Regions from separate parts of the Alteromonas sp. S167 genome, predicted to be linked through region 1. Evidence: predicted binding sites of a transcription regulator. Region 1 holds the regulator's gene; the other holds the start of a gene.

Region 1 (7,980 bases):
AGTGAACTAAGCAATATTAAAAATGCCCCAGGTAATATCCAAAAGCTCCAGTTGTTCATGCGCGGCAAGGCCATATCTGGCGCACCAATCATCATAGGCACTAACCAGTTTGCTAAGCCAGTAAACGCTGGCATAACCGCACCAAACACCATGATTAAACCGTGTACCGTAGTCATTTGGTTAAAGAAGTTTGGCTCGACAATTTGTAGGCCAGGCTGGAATAACTCGGCGCGAATAACCATGGCCATGGCACCGCCCACTAAGAACATAATAAAGGCGAACCATAAGTACAGCGTGCCTATGTCTTTATGGTTTGTGGTAAATAACCAGCGGGTAATACCTTTTGGAATATGATCATGATGATCATGTTCGTCGTGATGCACAGATGAATCTGGCGAAATAACGTCAGTTGCTTTACTCATAACTCGCTCCTAGTTACCCATTGCCACGTCGTTGACATCTTTCGCCTGCACCATGTCACCCGTGTTGTTACCCCACGCATTGCGCTCATAAGTCACAACCGCTGCAATCTCTTTAAGGCTTAGCATTTTGTTAAAGGCCTGCATTGCGGTTCCTGACTTTCCATGAAGCACAATTTCAATATGACCTTTTTGATCTTCAAGGGCCATTTTGCTGCCTTTAAGCGCTGGAAATACACCTGGTAGCCCTTCGCCGTTTGGCATATGGCACGCTGCACATGTTGTGTTGTACACCCGTTCGCCTTCCTTCATTAACTCATCCATCGACATGTTCATCGACAGTAGGCGCTGCTCTTCCTCTTTTGCTTGGCGAACAATGTCTTCTTGTTCTCCCATCCAAGCTTCGAAAGCGGCGGGCTCTTTGGCGATAACAACAACGGGCATATAGCCGTGATCTTTACCGCAAAGTTCAGCGCACTGACCTCGGTAAATACCTGGCTCATTCACCTTGGCCCATGCCTCGTTAATAAAACCTGGGTTAGCGTCTTTTTTCACTGCGAAATCGGGTACCCACCACGAATGGATAACGTCGTCAGACGTGATAAGAAATCGTACTTTTTTACCGGTAGGAATAACTAAGGGGCGATCGACTTCAAGCAGATAGTTATCTGTCTTTTCAAACTTATTTTCTATCTGCTCGCGCTGGGTGGCCAGTAAAGAATAGTATTCAACGTCACTGTCCATGTACTTGTAATGCCACTTCCATTGCGAACCTGTTACCAATACCGTCATGTCCGCTTCAGACACGTCTTCCATGGCAATCAGTGTATTGGCCGCTGGCACCGCCATGAAGATAAGGATAAGGAAAGGCACAACTGTCCATGCAATTTCCACTTTTACGTTCTCATGGAAATTAGCGGGCTTAGCGCCGCGGGATTTTCTGTGAAGATACATAGACGCGAACATCACGCCAAACACCACCACAGCAATACCAACGCAAATGAAGAACATCAGCATATGCAAATCGTACACTTGCCCGCTAATGTCAGTTGCTCCTCGCCGTAGGTTCAATGAAGAGACTTCTTCAGCAGCCTGTTGCGCAGAAAGAAAATGAGAAAATAACAAAAAGGGTAATGCCGCAGCCCCTTTTGCGATGACGTTCGTTAGTTGTTTCACTCAGCACCTCCGTAATGGTAGAACCATTAACGCCAAATGTTCTTGCGCGCTGTCCCTACCAGATGGTTTGCGAACGGTTGACCCACAACTGCAACTTGTAAAACAAATTTAGAGTCATTGTTATTATTTTGTTAATTCCTGACTAATAATTGCGCGATTATTCACTGCCGTCTAGTCTTTTCTATTAAATTTTTAATGAAGTGTTTAAAATTTAATCATTGGTTTCAGCTAGCTATACCGTCCAATAGCAGAAATAAACACAAATGCTGCAAACAAATAACCTTGATTCAAACAACCATTTTGAACATAAGATAATTTTTCACTCTAAATAAAAGCGTTTAAATACAACAATTTAAAACATTGTGGATAGGGAATTAAAACGGCGAGACTTATTATAAAACGCTAAAAAGTGAAATTTTTGTTTCAATGTCGCGGCGGAAAAGAGGGCGTATTAAATTTTTTAACTCAGTTGATCCGTTTGGTCAAAAAACAACCTTGCTTCACAATAGTGCAATCATTAACAAAAGTTTAGGTATAAAAAAAGCGGCTAATAGGCCGCTTTTGGTTGAGTTGGATAAAACTCTACATCCAGTCTGCATTTCTAATTACACCTACAGCAATACCTTCGATAGCAAAAGGCTGTGAGGCTAAGTCCACTTTAATTGGAGAAAACTCTTCGTTTTCGGCATGTAGCAGTACTTCTCTGCCACGTTTTTCAAGGCGTTTAACCGTTACGTCTTCATCAACACGAGCTACCACGACTTGGCCATTGTGAACGTCCGTAGTGCGATGCACTGCGAGTAAGTCACCATCTAAAATACCAATATCTTTCATACTCATGCCGTTAACACGAAGCAAGAAGTCAGCCTGTGGCTGAAACAGTGCAGGATCGACTTTGTAATGCGACTCTACATGCTCTTGCGCAAGAATAGGCTCACCAGCGGCCACTCGGCCAATGAGTGGCAAACCATCTTCTTCTACAGAATCTTCAAGCGGAATATTGAGTTTGATACCTCTAGAGGTGCCCGGCAAAATGTCAATAACACCTTTTCTAGCAAGTGCTTTCAAATGCTCTTCGGCAGCATTAGCAGAACGAAAACCAAGCTGACGGGCAATTTCCGCACGCGTTGGAGGCATTCCCGTTTCTTGCATAGTGGTTTTGATAAGTTCTAAAACTTCGGTTTGTCGAGCTGTTAATGGGCGCATAAAAGACCTGTCTGTTCATACAGTTCCTGTAATTATATACACCTAATACGAAATAACAAGAACTAAGTAACGCTCTCTAAAAAAGCCGTTTTCTTAAACGGCTTTTTTGGTGAATGGTGCCCACTCAATTCTGTCTCGCCCATTAGCTTTAGCGTCATACAAGGCTTGGTCAGCTAAAGACAGCAGCGCACTAAAATCCATATTAAAACCGTCGTCAACAAAGGTTACGCCCATGCTTACCGTTAGTTGCAGTGTGTCTTTTTTATAAGACATTTTTGTAGCGGCTATACGCTTTCGCAATGAGTCTAAACGCTTCTTCGCTTCACGCTCACATTCACCACGAATTACCATGGCAAACTCCTCTCCGCCGAGACGTGCAACAATGTCTCCATCGTTAATTGCATCGCTGATGATATCGGCGGTTTGCTTAAGCGCACAGTCTCCAGCGTCGTGGCCATAGGTATCGTTTACATTTTTAAAGTGGTCGATATCGATGAGTACAACAAAAATACTGCAATGATCTTTCGCCATGTCCTCACATTGCTCAATAAACGCGCGCCGGTTGAATAGCCCCGTAAGCGGGTCTGTCATGGCTAACTTACGCAGTTTTTCCTCTGCTTCGGCCCGAGCTTGCTCTAGGTCTACGGCATAAAACAGCCCTGCAAGAGCGTCTAATAAAGGTTGAAAAAACTCCGCATCCTCGTTGGTGTATGGTGAGAATTTATTCGCAAGTCCAATAATACCCACTACTCTGTCTTTCACTTTTATGGGTAAACCAAGGAACCGACTAATTCTGGGGTGACCTTGTGGCGTTCCTTTAGAAGCAGGATGTGCTCCAGCGGTATTACTAATAACGACCTCGCCCGACGTAATGGCTTGTCCAAATAAGTTGTCAAACGACGAAAAATATAAATTACGCTTTCTATATTCAGCATATTGGGTGAAGCTTTTACTGTCCCATACAATTTCAGAAATTGCATGTATAAAGAGTTTGGGCTGCGTTTCTACGTCTCGCATCTGGCCAATAAAGGCTATTTGGCTGTCTGATATGTCAATTAACTCTGATAAGACCGACTGGCATGCCGCTGTAAGGTCGTTACTTTGTAAATAAGAGGCACGGGTTTTATTTATAAACTGCAGTAACTGGGTTTTCTTTCTCTCGTGAAGGTCATTCTCCATTCGATGAGTTATATCACGGTGAATACCCGCAACACGCACAGGGTTGCCGCCCTCGTCTACTTCAACAATCTTGCCGTAGGTTTCAACCCACACCCACTTCCCACTGCTATGCTTCATTCTAAACGTGGTGTTAAATACTTTTGCTTCACCGCTCAAATGCTCATTTAATTTTCTTTCTACATTAATAAAATCGGCAGGATGAATAAGCTGCTTAAAAAAACGAGAGCTTGTATCGTAGTACTCGTATTCTAAACCAACAATATCGCACCACCGTTTGTTCACTTGGTTGACATCTGCCTGTAAGTTCCAGTCCCACGTACCCAACTCAGATGCTTCAAGAAGCAAGCGCATGCGTGAGTTGGTTTTATTCAATTTATCTTCAACAAACTTCTGATCGCTGGTATCAAACAAAAATGCCTGTACCGACAGCAGCGTTCCATCTTCACGAAAACTTGCTGTTGAGATCATGCTTACCCAGATGGTGCGAGTAGGTGAAATAATTTGCAAACGACAGGTATGCGTTTCTACGCCCTCAAGATGTGCCTGCATAGTAAACGTAAAATCCTGCTCTGCCGCGTTAGATAAAATATCGTTTAGTTGAACAGCGCCGCTTAACAGGTCTTGCGGTGCCACGCCCAACACGTATTCGCAATTTTGCGATATATGTATCAAGTTAAGTGAGGTATCAAACCGCCATGTAGCAAGTACGATGGGCGATTTATCAATAAGGCCGTGCTCTCGCTTTAGAATCTCATGTTCATTGGATAACGTAATGTGCTGACTTACAAGCGTTGCTATGCGCTCTAGCGCCTTGACGTGTTTTACGTCTATTTCTCGAGGTTTTGTATCGATAAGGCACAGCGCACCAACGGCCTCACCATTTACAACAAGCGGTGTACCTGCATAAAAACAAATATTGGGAGCGCCGGTAACGAGCGGGCTATCTTTAAATCTCGGGTCTTGTGTGGCGTCGCTAACTACAAGCTGGTCTCGCGTTTTAACAACGATGCTGCAAAGCGTGTCTTCACGGCAAACACTGGTAGTATCAAGTCCATAACTGGCTTTAAATTTTTCCTCATATTCGCCCATAATGCCTATCAGTGCGATAGGTACTCTAAACGCTTCAGCCAAAACCATCATTAAATCGTCTAGGTCTAACGGCAAATCTTGATCTAGCATAAATTCATCGATGACTTTAAGCCGAGACTTCTCATTCATTGCTTGTTCTCACACTGCGTTAATATCATACAAAAGTAGTAAACAAGCAGAGATTTCGCAATTTTCACCCCCCTTTTCTATAGGCCTTTTCTTATTTATTTAAGAGTGTGAACTTTATGTAATAATTAGGCGCCTAGCCTAAATCGCCCATTGATAAATGCCAATTCGTAATTGTTTTGTGATAAGCGTATGGCACTGATAATATTTTTACCTATATCCACACCCATAAAGGTTTAATTTTCATGCTAACTTTTGCGCCTTTTTCATTAGAGCTTGCTCCTTATTTTGATTCAATCAATCGAGAATGGATAAATGATATGTTCAAGCTAGAAGCCATTGATGAGCGTGTCATATCAAACCCTCAGCGTGAAATTATCGAAAAAGGCGGTCATATTTGGTTTGCACTGCACCCTGAGTTGGGTGTGGTAGGAACTTGCGCACTGATGAAAAAAGATGAAGGCACGTTTGAACTTACCAAAATGGGGGTAGTCTCAACGGCACGAGGGTTGAAAGTGGGTGAAGCGTTACTTCAACATGTCGTTAAGGAAGCTGAAGACATTGCTACAAAGCTATTGTTTTTGCTTACTAATAGCAGTTGTGAAGCAGCCATCCATTTGTATGAAAAAAACGGCTTTACGCATTGTACAGAAATAATGAAAACCTACGGTAAAGCCTATGAGCGCTGCAATGTAGCAATGCGCTATGCTGCTGATTGGAACATCCCCCATGCGTTATAACGTAGTTATTCGGCTTAAAAAAGCGTTCGTATAACGCCCTACATGAAACGTCTTGTTCAAGGCTATTTGTAGCCATAACTTAACAGGTGTGACAATTCAGGTATCACAGTGCGAATAGCGAGATATATCGCCAACTGTGATACACTTCGCCAGATTTTATTTCATAGGATTACATAATTCATGTCGTGGATGCGAAAAGCCCTTCTGTCGGTATTTCATTATCCTGTTAAGTTGCTGGTTAAAGCGCATAGCATTCCAGTAAACGTTGAAACCGAATTAGGAATAGATAAGAACAAACCTATTGTTTATCTGCTTCCAACAAACTCAGTGACCGATCAATTGGCGCTAAAAATGTCGACAGAGGCGCTGGGCTTACCTAGCCCCACTGAAACTCTTGCGCTTGCCGGAAGAGAGTATTCTTCTACGCTGTTTTTAAGAAAAACGCAGCCGATTTTCCGCTCATCGGCAAAGGATACCGATATTGAAGAAGTATTTACCGAACTTTTTCATTTGCACAGAGATCATGAAAACCTTGACCTTCAAGTCGTGCCCGTTTTCGTAACGTGGGGACGAGCGCCAGGTAAAGGCAACCCAGGTTTAAGCGATCTTATTGCTGATAGAGCCGCACCAAGCTGGCTAAGAAAATTGTTTATCGTATTGTTCTTAGGCCGAGACAACTTTATTAATTACTCTAAAGCAGTGTCTGCCCGCGTAATGTCGAATCAGCACGGTAGCGATCAAAGCATTGCACACAAGCTAGTACGTGTAGCAAGCACTCACTTTCAACGTAAACGCCAAAGCATGACTGGCCCAATGTTACTTGAGCGCCAAGAACTGAATAACAGTGTATTGGGTTCAGATGCCGTTCGCCGTGCGATAGCAGAAGAATCTCGCAGTAAAAAGATAAGCCACGAAAAAGCAAAAGAAACAGCACAGTCTTACGTAACCGAAATTGCTGCCGACTATCGCGAAGGCTTAATACGCTTTGGTGACAGGCTGCTTACCCGTATTTGGAATAAAATCTATAACGGTATCAGCGTAGGCCATGCCGATAGAATTCGTGAGCTTGCTGCTAATGGACATGAAATTATTTATGTACCGTGCCACCGAAGCCACATGGACTACCTATTGCTTACCTACGTGATATATCACGAAGGTATGGTAACACCTCACATTGCTGCAGGTATTAACCTTAACTTTTGGCCGGTAGGCAAAATGTTCCGCCGTGGTGGTGCGTTTTTCCTTCGTCGCAGTTTTGCTGGCAACAAGCTTTACACAGCGGTGTTTAGAGAATATCTAGAGCTGCTTTTCAACAAAGGTTATTCAGTAAAGTATTATCCAGAAGGGGGTAGAAGCCGTACCGGAAGACTTATCCCGCCTAAAACAGGTATGCTGGCTATGACTATTCAAGCCATGCTAAAAGGTGTTAATCGCCCCGTGAGCATTGTGCCTGTGTATATTGGCTATGAAAATGTGATGGAAGTGAAGAGCTACTTAAACGAGCTTAAAGGCTCGAAGAAAAAGAAAGAGTCTAACCTTCAGGTATTTTCTGCCATTAAGAAGTTAAAAAACTATGGCCATGGTTACGTGAACTTTGGCGAGCCCATTCAACTTAACCAATTCCTAGAAAGCCAAGTGCCAGATTGGCGCGAATGTCGAGACGCCGATCCAGACAAGAAACCGGCTTGGCTTACACCTGCGGTTAACGAGCTAGCCAATAATGTGATGACGCGTATAAACCGTGCTGCAGCGCTTAACGGAATGGCACTTACTTCGCTTTGCCTGTTGTCTTCAAAAACACAAACCATGAGTGAAGCAGAACTAAAACAGGCGTTAGGTGATTTCATAGAACTGTTTAAAGCAGTGCCCTTTAGTGACGACGCCACTATTCCCGATTCGACGGCAGAAGAACTACTGCACGATACCTTGAAGCTAGGTCGTTTTGATGTAAAAGAGGACGACTATGGCCGACTAATAGGCCCGCAGCCAAAATCAGCGGTATACCTAACTTACTACCGCAATAATATTTTGCATCTGTTTGCGCT
Region 2 (7,980 bases), 180 kb from region 1:
ACACCAAAAGGGTTATTCCTATGCCTACGCCCGTCGCGTTCTTAATTGCTAACTTTGTAATGTCCATCAGGATGCACTTATGCTTTTTATTGTCGGGTTTACTATAGGTCGCACAAGTGACAGAAAAAGTTTAAAGCCGCGACAATTAGATTTTTAGCGACTATTAACATTTATTTAATATTTGGTCTAAGAACCGCTATTTATCGCAGATAATTGAACGGATAAAACAGGTTATTTATCGGAAAATGACACAAATGATTACAAATACAGAGGCAAGGTTTTTTGAATAGATTTCTTAAATGGGTTTCTTGAGTAGGTTTCATGAATAGAGAATACAGAAGTTTTCTTCAGGCACAAAAAAAGCCGCTCAAAAGAGCGGCTTTTTTCAAATACGTCAGCGCTTACGCTTCAGCAATGATGATCACTTTGATTGAAGTGATAACGTCAGAGTGAAGTTGTAAGTCGATGTCATACTCACCAGTTTCACGAAGTGTACCAGTAGGTAGTTTAACTTCTGCTTTAGCAACTTCAACGCCAGCTGCAGTAATTGCATCAGCGATGTCACGTGTGCCAACAGAGCCAAATAGTTTACCTTCGTCACCAGCAGGAGCTGCGATAGTAACTTCAGCAAGCTCAGCAACTTTTTCAGCGCGTGCATTTGCAGCATCTAGTTGCTCAGCAATTTTCGCTTCAAGTTCAGCACGACGTGCTTCAAACTTTTCTACGTTGCCTTTAGTTGCAGGAACCGCTTTACCCTGTGGGAAAAGGAAGTTACGAGCGTAACCAGACTTAACAGTCACTTGGTCGCCCAGGCCGCCAAGGTTGGCGATTTTATCTAGTAGGATGATATTCATCTTAGCTAACCCTTATTTTCGCCAAATTACTTGTGTGAATCAGTGTACGGAAGCAACGCAAGGAAACGTGCGCGCTTAATCGCAGAAGACAGCTGACGCTGATATTTTGCGCTTGTACCAGTAATACGGCTAGGGACAATTTTACCGCTCTCAGTGATGTAGTTCTTAAGAGTAGCGATATCTTTGTAATCAATCTCAGTCACACCTTCTGCAGTGAAACGGCAGAACTTACGACGTCTGAAAAAACGAGCCATGGGTGATCTCCTTAAGCGTTGTCTTCAGTGGTTTCAGTTTTCTTTTCCGCGCGGTCTTGGCGAGGAGCAGAATCGTCACGACGCTCACGACGAGGCTCTTCTTTCATCATTGGAGAAGGCTCAGTCACAGCAGTCTTAGTGCGCATAACCATGTTACGTAGGATCACGTCGTTGAAACGGAAAGCATTTTCCAGCTCATCAACAGCTTCTGCAGATGCTTCAGCATTGATTAGTACGTAGTGGGCTTTGTGCAGCTTTTCAATTGGGTAAGCCAGTTGACGACGGCCCCAATCTTCTAAACGATGAATCTGACCACCGTCTTGCTTTAGGATTGTGGTATAACGCTCGATCATACCAGGTACTTGTTCACTCTGATCAGGGTGAACCATAAATACGATTTCGTAATGACGCATTATAGCTCCTTACGGTTGTAGCCTCGACAGTACAGCCGACTGTATGGAGACAAGGAACGAATTGGGATGGCTGTAAGGGCGCGCATTATACGCAGCAGTTGTAAATTGCACAAGCATTAATCACCTTAAAAACAGCGCCAATGCTGCACACAGTAAATAAATTTAACAATACAATGCAAAATACTGTTTATTTGTACAGCATTTTGTTGTACAGTTTTTGTGTCTTTAAAAAACAGGGGACCTACCATGGCCATTACTACACAGTACGTTGTTACACACAAAGGGGTAGAAAAATTGGTAACTACCGACAAAAAAGAAGCCGATCAATACGACAAAATGCTAGACGCAGCAGACAACTTGGCCGAGTACATCAATGCTAAAGGCATTAAGCTTGAAGATAATGTAGTAGAGGAACTCACTATTATGTTGTCGAAAAATAAAGACAAAATAAGCAAAATATTTAAAGGCGCAACTGCAGATAGCGTGCTAGAAGACGAAAGCGCGGAAGTGGTAAAGCTTCAAGCCAACGGCTAACACAATAAGCGCCGACTCATGGCTAAAATAGTAAGTTGAAACACACGAAAACCCGCTATTAGCGCCACAGTGTGTTTCAATTGCCTTCACTAATCTCACACATGTTAGAAATCAGTTTTCACTAGCGTCAATTCAAACAGTATCTTCTCAAAATAAAACGTCACTTTTAAATAAGATGCCGCTCCAATTAGTTATTTGATAACATAACGACGTCGATATCAGCAAAGCGCTGATCTTAGTGTTGAGTTGCACACGTTATGGCTAATCGAAAGTCTTATAGGAGACTTTGTTTGGTCTACACGAATGAAAAGCGTGATGAATTTGGTAGGGGCAGACGTGTCGAATAGCAAAACAGATGAAAAAGCGCCAGCGTTAGCGGTAAACATTGATACACTAACGTTCAGTTATACTAAAGGTAGCCCGCCCATACTTTCTATACCTAAATGGAAAGTGCCTAGCAATCAACATGTATTTTTATCGGGCCCTTCTGGCAGTGGTAAAAGTACCCTGCTGAACCTTCTAAGTGGTACGTTAAAACCTACTAGCGGTAACATCACATTGCTAGACAAACCTTTCTCTTCACTATCACCACGTCAGCGAGATAAATTTCGTGCACAGCATATCGGTGTGGTGTTCCAACAATTTAACCTTATTCCGTACTTATCGGTTGAGCAAAATATTAAAGCAGCGGTGTATTTCGCTAAAAAAGGCGCATCTAGTACCGAAGTGTACGAACGCATGCTTACACTGATTGATGCGCTTCGTCTTCCAACATCGGTATTAAAACAAAAAGCTGATGCACTGAGCATAGGTCAACAACAGCGAGTTGCTATTGCTAGAGCACTAATTAATAGCCCCGAGCTATTGATAGTTGATGAACCCACATCGGCATTAGATACCGCGGCAAGAGATAGCTTTATGACTTTGCTTAAGAGCGTTGCGAAAGACAGCACCATGATTTTTGTAAGCCACGACATGGGTATGGCCTCGCACTTCGATACTACATGCAGTATTAGTGACTTGTCGGACACAAACAATACAAAGCCAATGGGAGCGTTATCATGATAGGCAGTATTGCGCTCGAGAGTTTAAAACGTAGACGCAGTACGGCGCTGCTTACGCTTATTAGTATCACCATTAGTATTAGCTTATTGATTTCTGTAGACATTATAAGAACGCAAGTGAAAAGCAGTTTTACCAGAACGGTATCAGGCGTTGATCTAATTGTTGGCGCGCCGAGCGGGCAGCTAAACTTATTGCTTTCTTCAGTGTTCAACATTGGGACGCCAACAAAAGGAATAGAATGGGAAAGCGTAGCCGCGCTAAAAAATAATCGACAAGTAGATTGGATAATTCCACTTTCTCTTGGTGATACCCACAGAGGGTTTCGTGTTGTTGGCACAACAAACGCTTTTTTTACGCACTTTAAGTACGGTGATAAGCAAACACTAACCTTTAAAAACGGCGCAATGTTCAATACACCACTTGCTACCGTTGTGGGTGCCGACATTGCCGCAGACCTCGGCTACGAAGTAGGTGATAGCATTATTATTTCCCACGGCTTAGGTAATGTGTCGTTTAATAATCACGATGAACACCCTTTTGTAATTTCAGGCATATTGCAGAAAACAGGGACACCCGTAGACAAAGCCGTATACGTAACACTAGAAGGCCTTGAGGAAGCGCATAGTCCACATCAGGGACAGGGCAGCGCTTCTACAGGCATTACCCGCCCAAGCGCAATACAAAACCCCGCATCCGAGCATGAGCATGAGCATGAGCATGAGCATGAGCATGAGCATGAGCATGAGCATGAAAATGCTACAGAAAGCTTGGAAGACTACAACGCTAATGCCTTTACTCCAGAACAGGTTTCCGTAGTGATGATCGGGCTTAAAAACCGCGTAACGGCTTTGCAGCTTCAATATCGTATAAACCAGAATAAAACCACGCCGCTAATGGCTATTCTTCCCGGAATGGCGCTGGCTGAACTTTGGCAAATTATGGGTAATATAGAGGCACTTCTACTTGGGCTTTCAGCACTTATTGTGGCCTGTGCACTTATTGGCCTATCCACCATGTTGCTAGCGTCTATGCGAGAACGATATCAAGAAATCGCCGTGTTGCGCTCTATTGGCGCAGGTCCAGGTACCTTGCTGCTACTTATTCAATTGGAAGCCATGCTTTTAGCAGCAATAAGCACGGCACTTAGCATAGGGTTGGTTGTTGCAATAATGGCGCTAATCAAACCATGGTTAAGCAGCGAATACGGAATATTCTTAAGTGGCGCGCTATTGGGTAAAAGCAGCCTCATTATTATTTCTCTGATGCTGCTTGCTACGTATCTGGTATCGTTATTCCCAGCAATAGCGGCCTACAGACGAGGCCTTCACTCTGGGTTATCTGGCAGATAGGAAATAAGAGTGGTGACGATTAGCAAGTCGGTGGAGCTATTCGCCCACCCGCCTATTAGTGCTAAAACGAGTAATTAGCTCGTGTACTTGATTAACAGTTTGGCGTAAATCATCACTAGCGGCTAGCGATGCTTCCGATGAACGCTGAGTTTCAGCCGCGCCATCTGCCACTTCAACAAGCTGTTTGTTGATGTGCTCAGCCACCGTACTCTGCTGCTCTACAGCTGACGACATTTCAACAGTAGCGTCTGCAATACCTTTTACAGCGTTGTTTATTTCAAGTAATGCCCCACGTGTTTCTTCAACAATAGCGCTGCCGTGCTCAGCTGACGCTAGCCCTTCTGTCGACACGCGTACTGCGCGATCTGAGCGCTCGGCCAGTTCAGTAATGATATTGTGTATTTTGTCAGTAGATTCACGTGTTTTCGATGCTAGCGTGCGCACTTCATCTGCGACCACGGCAAAGCCACGTCCTTGTTCTCCAGCTCTTGCAGCTTCAATGGCGGCGTTAAGCGCCAACAAATTGGTTTGCTCCGCGATGGTAGAGATGATGTTAGCGGCTTCACCGATATCACTGGTTGACTGCGCCAGCTCAGTAACAGTTTCAGAAATAGACTCAACCGCCTTGCGCAGAGAAACAATGGCTTGCATGGCTTCTTCTGCTTTTTGGTTACCTCTATCTACGTTTTCAGCCGCCGTTTGCGAACTCTTAGCGTTACTTTCAACACGCTCAGCTACCTCTTGAATAGCTTGGCTCATTTGCGTAACCGCTGATGCGATTTGTTGCGTAGCCTGATTTTGTTGAACTACCGCTGCACTGGTGTTTTCTGCCTGTTCGTGGGTTGTGCTAGAAATATGCTCTAAACCATCAGAGGCGTCTTTAATGCGTGCTAATGCAGTTCGCGTTCGTGCTAACTCGCACCCCATAGCAAGTTTAGCCTGTGCCAAGTGCGGGGCATCGGGGAAATAAGACTGTGCTACAACCTCATTGTGATAGCTCTCAGGGCTTAAATTTAATAGCTCGTTCCACTCACTACGGTTTTTCATGTCTTGCGCAACCGTTAACACACCAATTGCAACGAGCGTTATTAAACTAGGCACCAGGCCTGTCATTACCCCCATTACAATGGCAAGTAAAAGGCCAATAAGTAAAGACGGCCAGACTCTTCCAGCTGTTTGCGTGAAACGCTTAGTAGCACCAATCGCCGACTTTCCAGCCTGCATTCTTTCATAAATAGAAGAAGCGCGTGCAATTTCGTCAGGGAGTGCCGGTACACGTACCGACTCGTAGCCAGATATTGTTGTACCTTCGTAAACAGGTGTTACAAATGCAGATACCCAATAATGGTCGCCATTTTTCCTTCTGTTTTTTACAAGGCCAAGCCAACATTGCCCCGACTCCAACGTTCTCCACATTTCTTTAAAAACAGGCGCCGGCATATCTGGGTGGCGAATAAGATTATGGTTTTTACCTATTAACTCTTCGCGGCTGAACCCACTCGCTTCAATAAACTCTTTATTGCAATGTTTGATAACACCGCGTTTGTCTGTTGAAGAAATAAGCCTATGGTGAGAGGGAAATTTGTACTCTTTTTGAGTAACAGGCTGGTTATTTCTCATTGTATGCGTTCTCCGTCCAGTGAAGTCTGTTCCGTAAAAACTGAACTTTTTCTTTTATTTAAGACTAGAACAAAATTAGACCACGTCTAGTCGAATTGAAAATTTGGAAAACATTACATTTTTTCAGAGACTTATATCAAGCACTTTATACTTTAGTTTATTGCTATATGAAAAACGGTCGAACATGTCGACCGCTTTTTCATCTAAAATGGCAGGTAGGCTTAAGAAGCCAAACGGTCTAACAAGGACAGTAATCGTTCACTGGCCTGTTCCATCGCAACAAGTTTTGTTTCTGCTAATGCAACATCGCCATTTTGCTTTGCTGCAACAGCATCAATACCGTTTCTATGCATAGCGACCATCGGCGTCTCTAGCTCTCTAAAGCTGGCTGTTTGGCCAATGGACTGGCTGGTGTTTTCTCTGTACCACATTCCGAGTCTAGAACTTGTGTGGTCGGTAAAATCTGACGCTGACGTATTACTGAAACCACTAAGCACAGCGTAAACATCGGCTTTCCACACAACGTGATCAAGCTTAACGGTTTGAATGAAGGTGCTTAGTGCGCTGTCGCTAATGGTAGCTCTCATACTGTCACAATGCTGAACCATGGTTTCATAGCTACCATTTAACTGCTCAATACCAGCTTCTAACTGTTCGTTGTTACCACGAAGTTCATTTACACCCGACACCGCTTTTGAAGTCGACTGAATAATTCCGTTTACTAGCTCCGATACTTCGGTAGCCGACTTGTTGGTTTCCGTTGCCAGCGCACGAACTTCATCCGCAACAACACTAAAACCACGACCAGCGTCACCAGCTCGAGCTGCTTCAATAGCAGCATTAAGAGCAAGCAGGTTGGTTTGGTCTGAAATACTGGTAATTGTAGTAACGAATTTATTGATGTTATCGGCAGTTGTAGATAGACCCGATATACGCTCGCTCATGCTGCCCATTTGCACATTTAAGCCGCTCATATCGCTTACAATCTTCTTTAGTGTTGCAGCAGAGTTAGTGAACAGTTCGTTAATGTTAGCGACTGACTGATTTTCGTTATCAATTCGCTGATAAGTATCTAATACTGACTCTCTGATGCCCGCCATTTGGTTTAAGGCGTCAACAACGCATTTCATTAGCACCGATTCATTTGACGACGGCTTTGCTTCTGCTTGCTCTAAAGATGCAACTAACTCGGCATTTTCTGCCTCAAGCAGCGCCACTTTATCTAAAGCGTCTTGCACACGTGTCTCTAAAAGGCGAGCTTCAGCCACCTTATCTTCATATTTACTGCGAGATACAAACATAGTTTCTTACCGAGATTTTTGTTCTAAAAATATTTACGCAAGAATATCAGACATATACAGCTTTACGCTATTAGCCTGAAGTAGCGCATTTTAAGGGTATCGGCAGCGCGAGGAAAAACTGATGTAACATTTTGACTAAATATACGTGCCGTATTTTTTAATGAGACACTAGGGTATTATGAAAGCGTTGTTCGTATTCTCTGCAGTATATTCAGGCGTTGGACCCCCACATGGACATCAACACACTTTTAATGGTTTTTGTTTTGCTTGGCCTGGCAACGTTACTTCAAACGTTAAGTGGTTTTGGATTCGGCCTTTTCGTTGTTTCAAGCTTTACGTTATTTAGCATAATGCCATTAACTGCTACTACGTTTTTGGTAAGCTTTTTAAGTTTATTTAACGCGGCAAGTTTGGTTTTTAAAAATGCGCATCAAGTCAATCGAATGGCATACAAATATATCTTGTTGGCGGGACTTCCAACGCTAGTCATTGGATTTGCTTTACTTGAATATCTATCTAGTTCACAAAGTGACTTCCTGAAAGTCATACTGGGAGTGTGTATTCTAGCCTGCTGTGCGCTGTTATTGATG

What was found. The regulator LexA, encoded in region 1, represses DNA repair genes until DNA is damaged. The targets are predictions, from matches to a motif close to TACTGTATNNNNATACAGTA.
Region 2: a site for LexA is predicted at 1,703-1,722, ahead of V7R35_RS06395 (YebG family protein). Genes of this name have one in related genera too.

The regions. Positions count from the first base shown of each region.
Region 1 is NZ_JAZETR010000003.1:279,553-287,532, forward strand. It holds gene ctaD (cytochrome c oxidase subunit I) at 1-422, opposite strand, end outside; gene coxB (cytochrome c oxidase subunit II) at 432-1,595, opposite strand; gene lexA (transcriptional repressor LexA) at 2,178-2,801, opposite strand; gene V7R35_RS07235 (sensor domain-containing diguanylate cyclase) at 2,895-5,198, opposite strand; gene V7R35_RS07240 (GNAT family N-acetyltransferase) at 5,441-5,935, shown strand; gene plsB (glycerol-3-phosphate 1-O-acyltransferase PlsB) at 6,116-7,980, shown strand, end outside.
Region 2 is NZ_JAZETR010000003.1:94,867-102,846, forward strand. It holds gene V7R35_RS06375 (efflux RND transporter permease subunit) at 1-67, opposite strand, end outside; gene rplI (50S ribosomal protein L9) at 402-854, opposite strand; gene rpsR (30S ribosomal protein S18) at 881-1,108, opposite strand; gene rpsF (30S ribosomal protein S6) at 1,120-1,521, opposite strand; gene V7R35_RS06395 (YebG family protein) at 1,768-2,055, shown strand; gene V7R35_RS06400 (ABC transporter ATP-binding protein) at 2,371-3,120, shown strand; gene V7R35_RS06405 (ABC transporter permease) at 3,117-4,469, shown strand; gene V7R35_RS06410 (methyl-accepting chemotaxis protein) at 4,506-6,089, opposite strand; gene V7R35_RS06415 (methyl-accepting chemotaxis protein) at 6,311-7,390, opposite strand; gene V7R35_RS06420 (sulfite exporter TauE/SafE family protein) at 7,621-7,980, shown strand, end outside.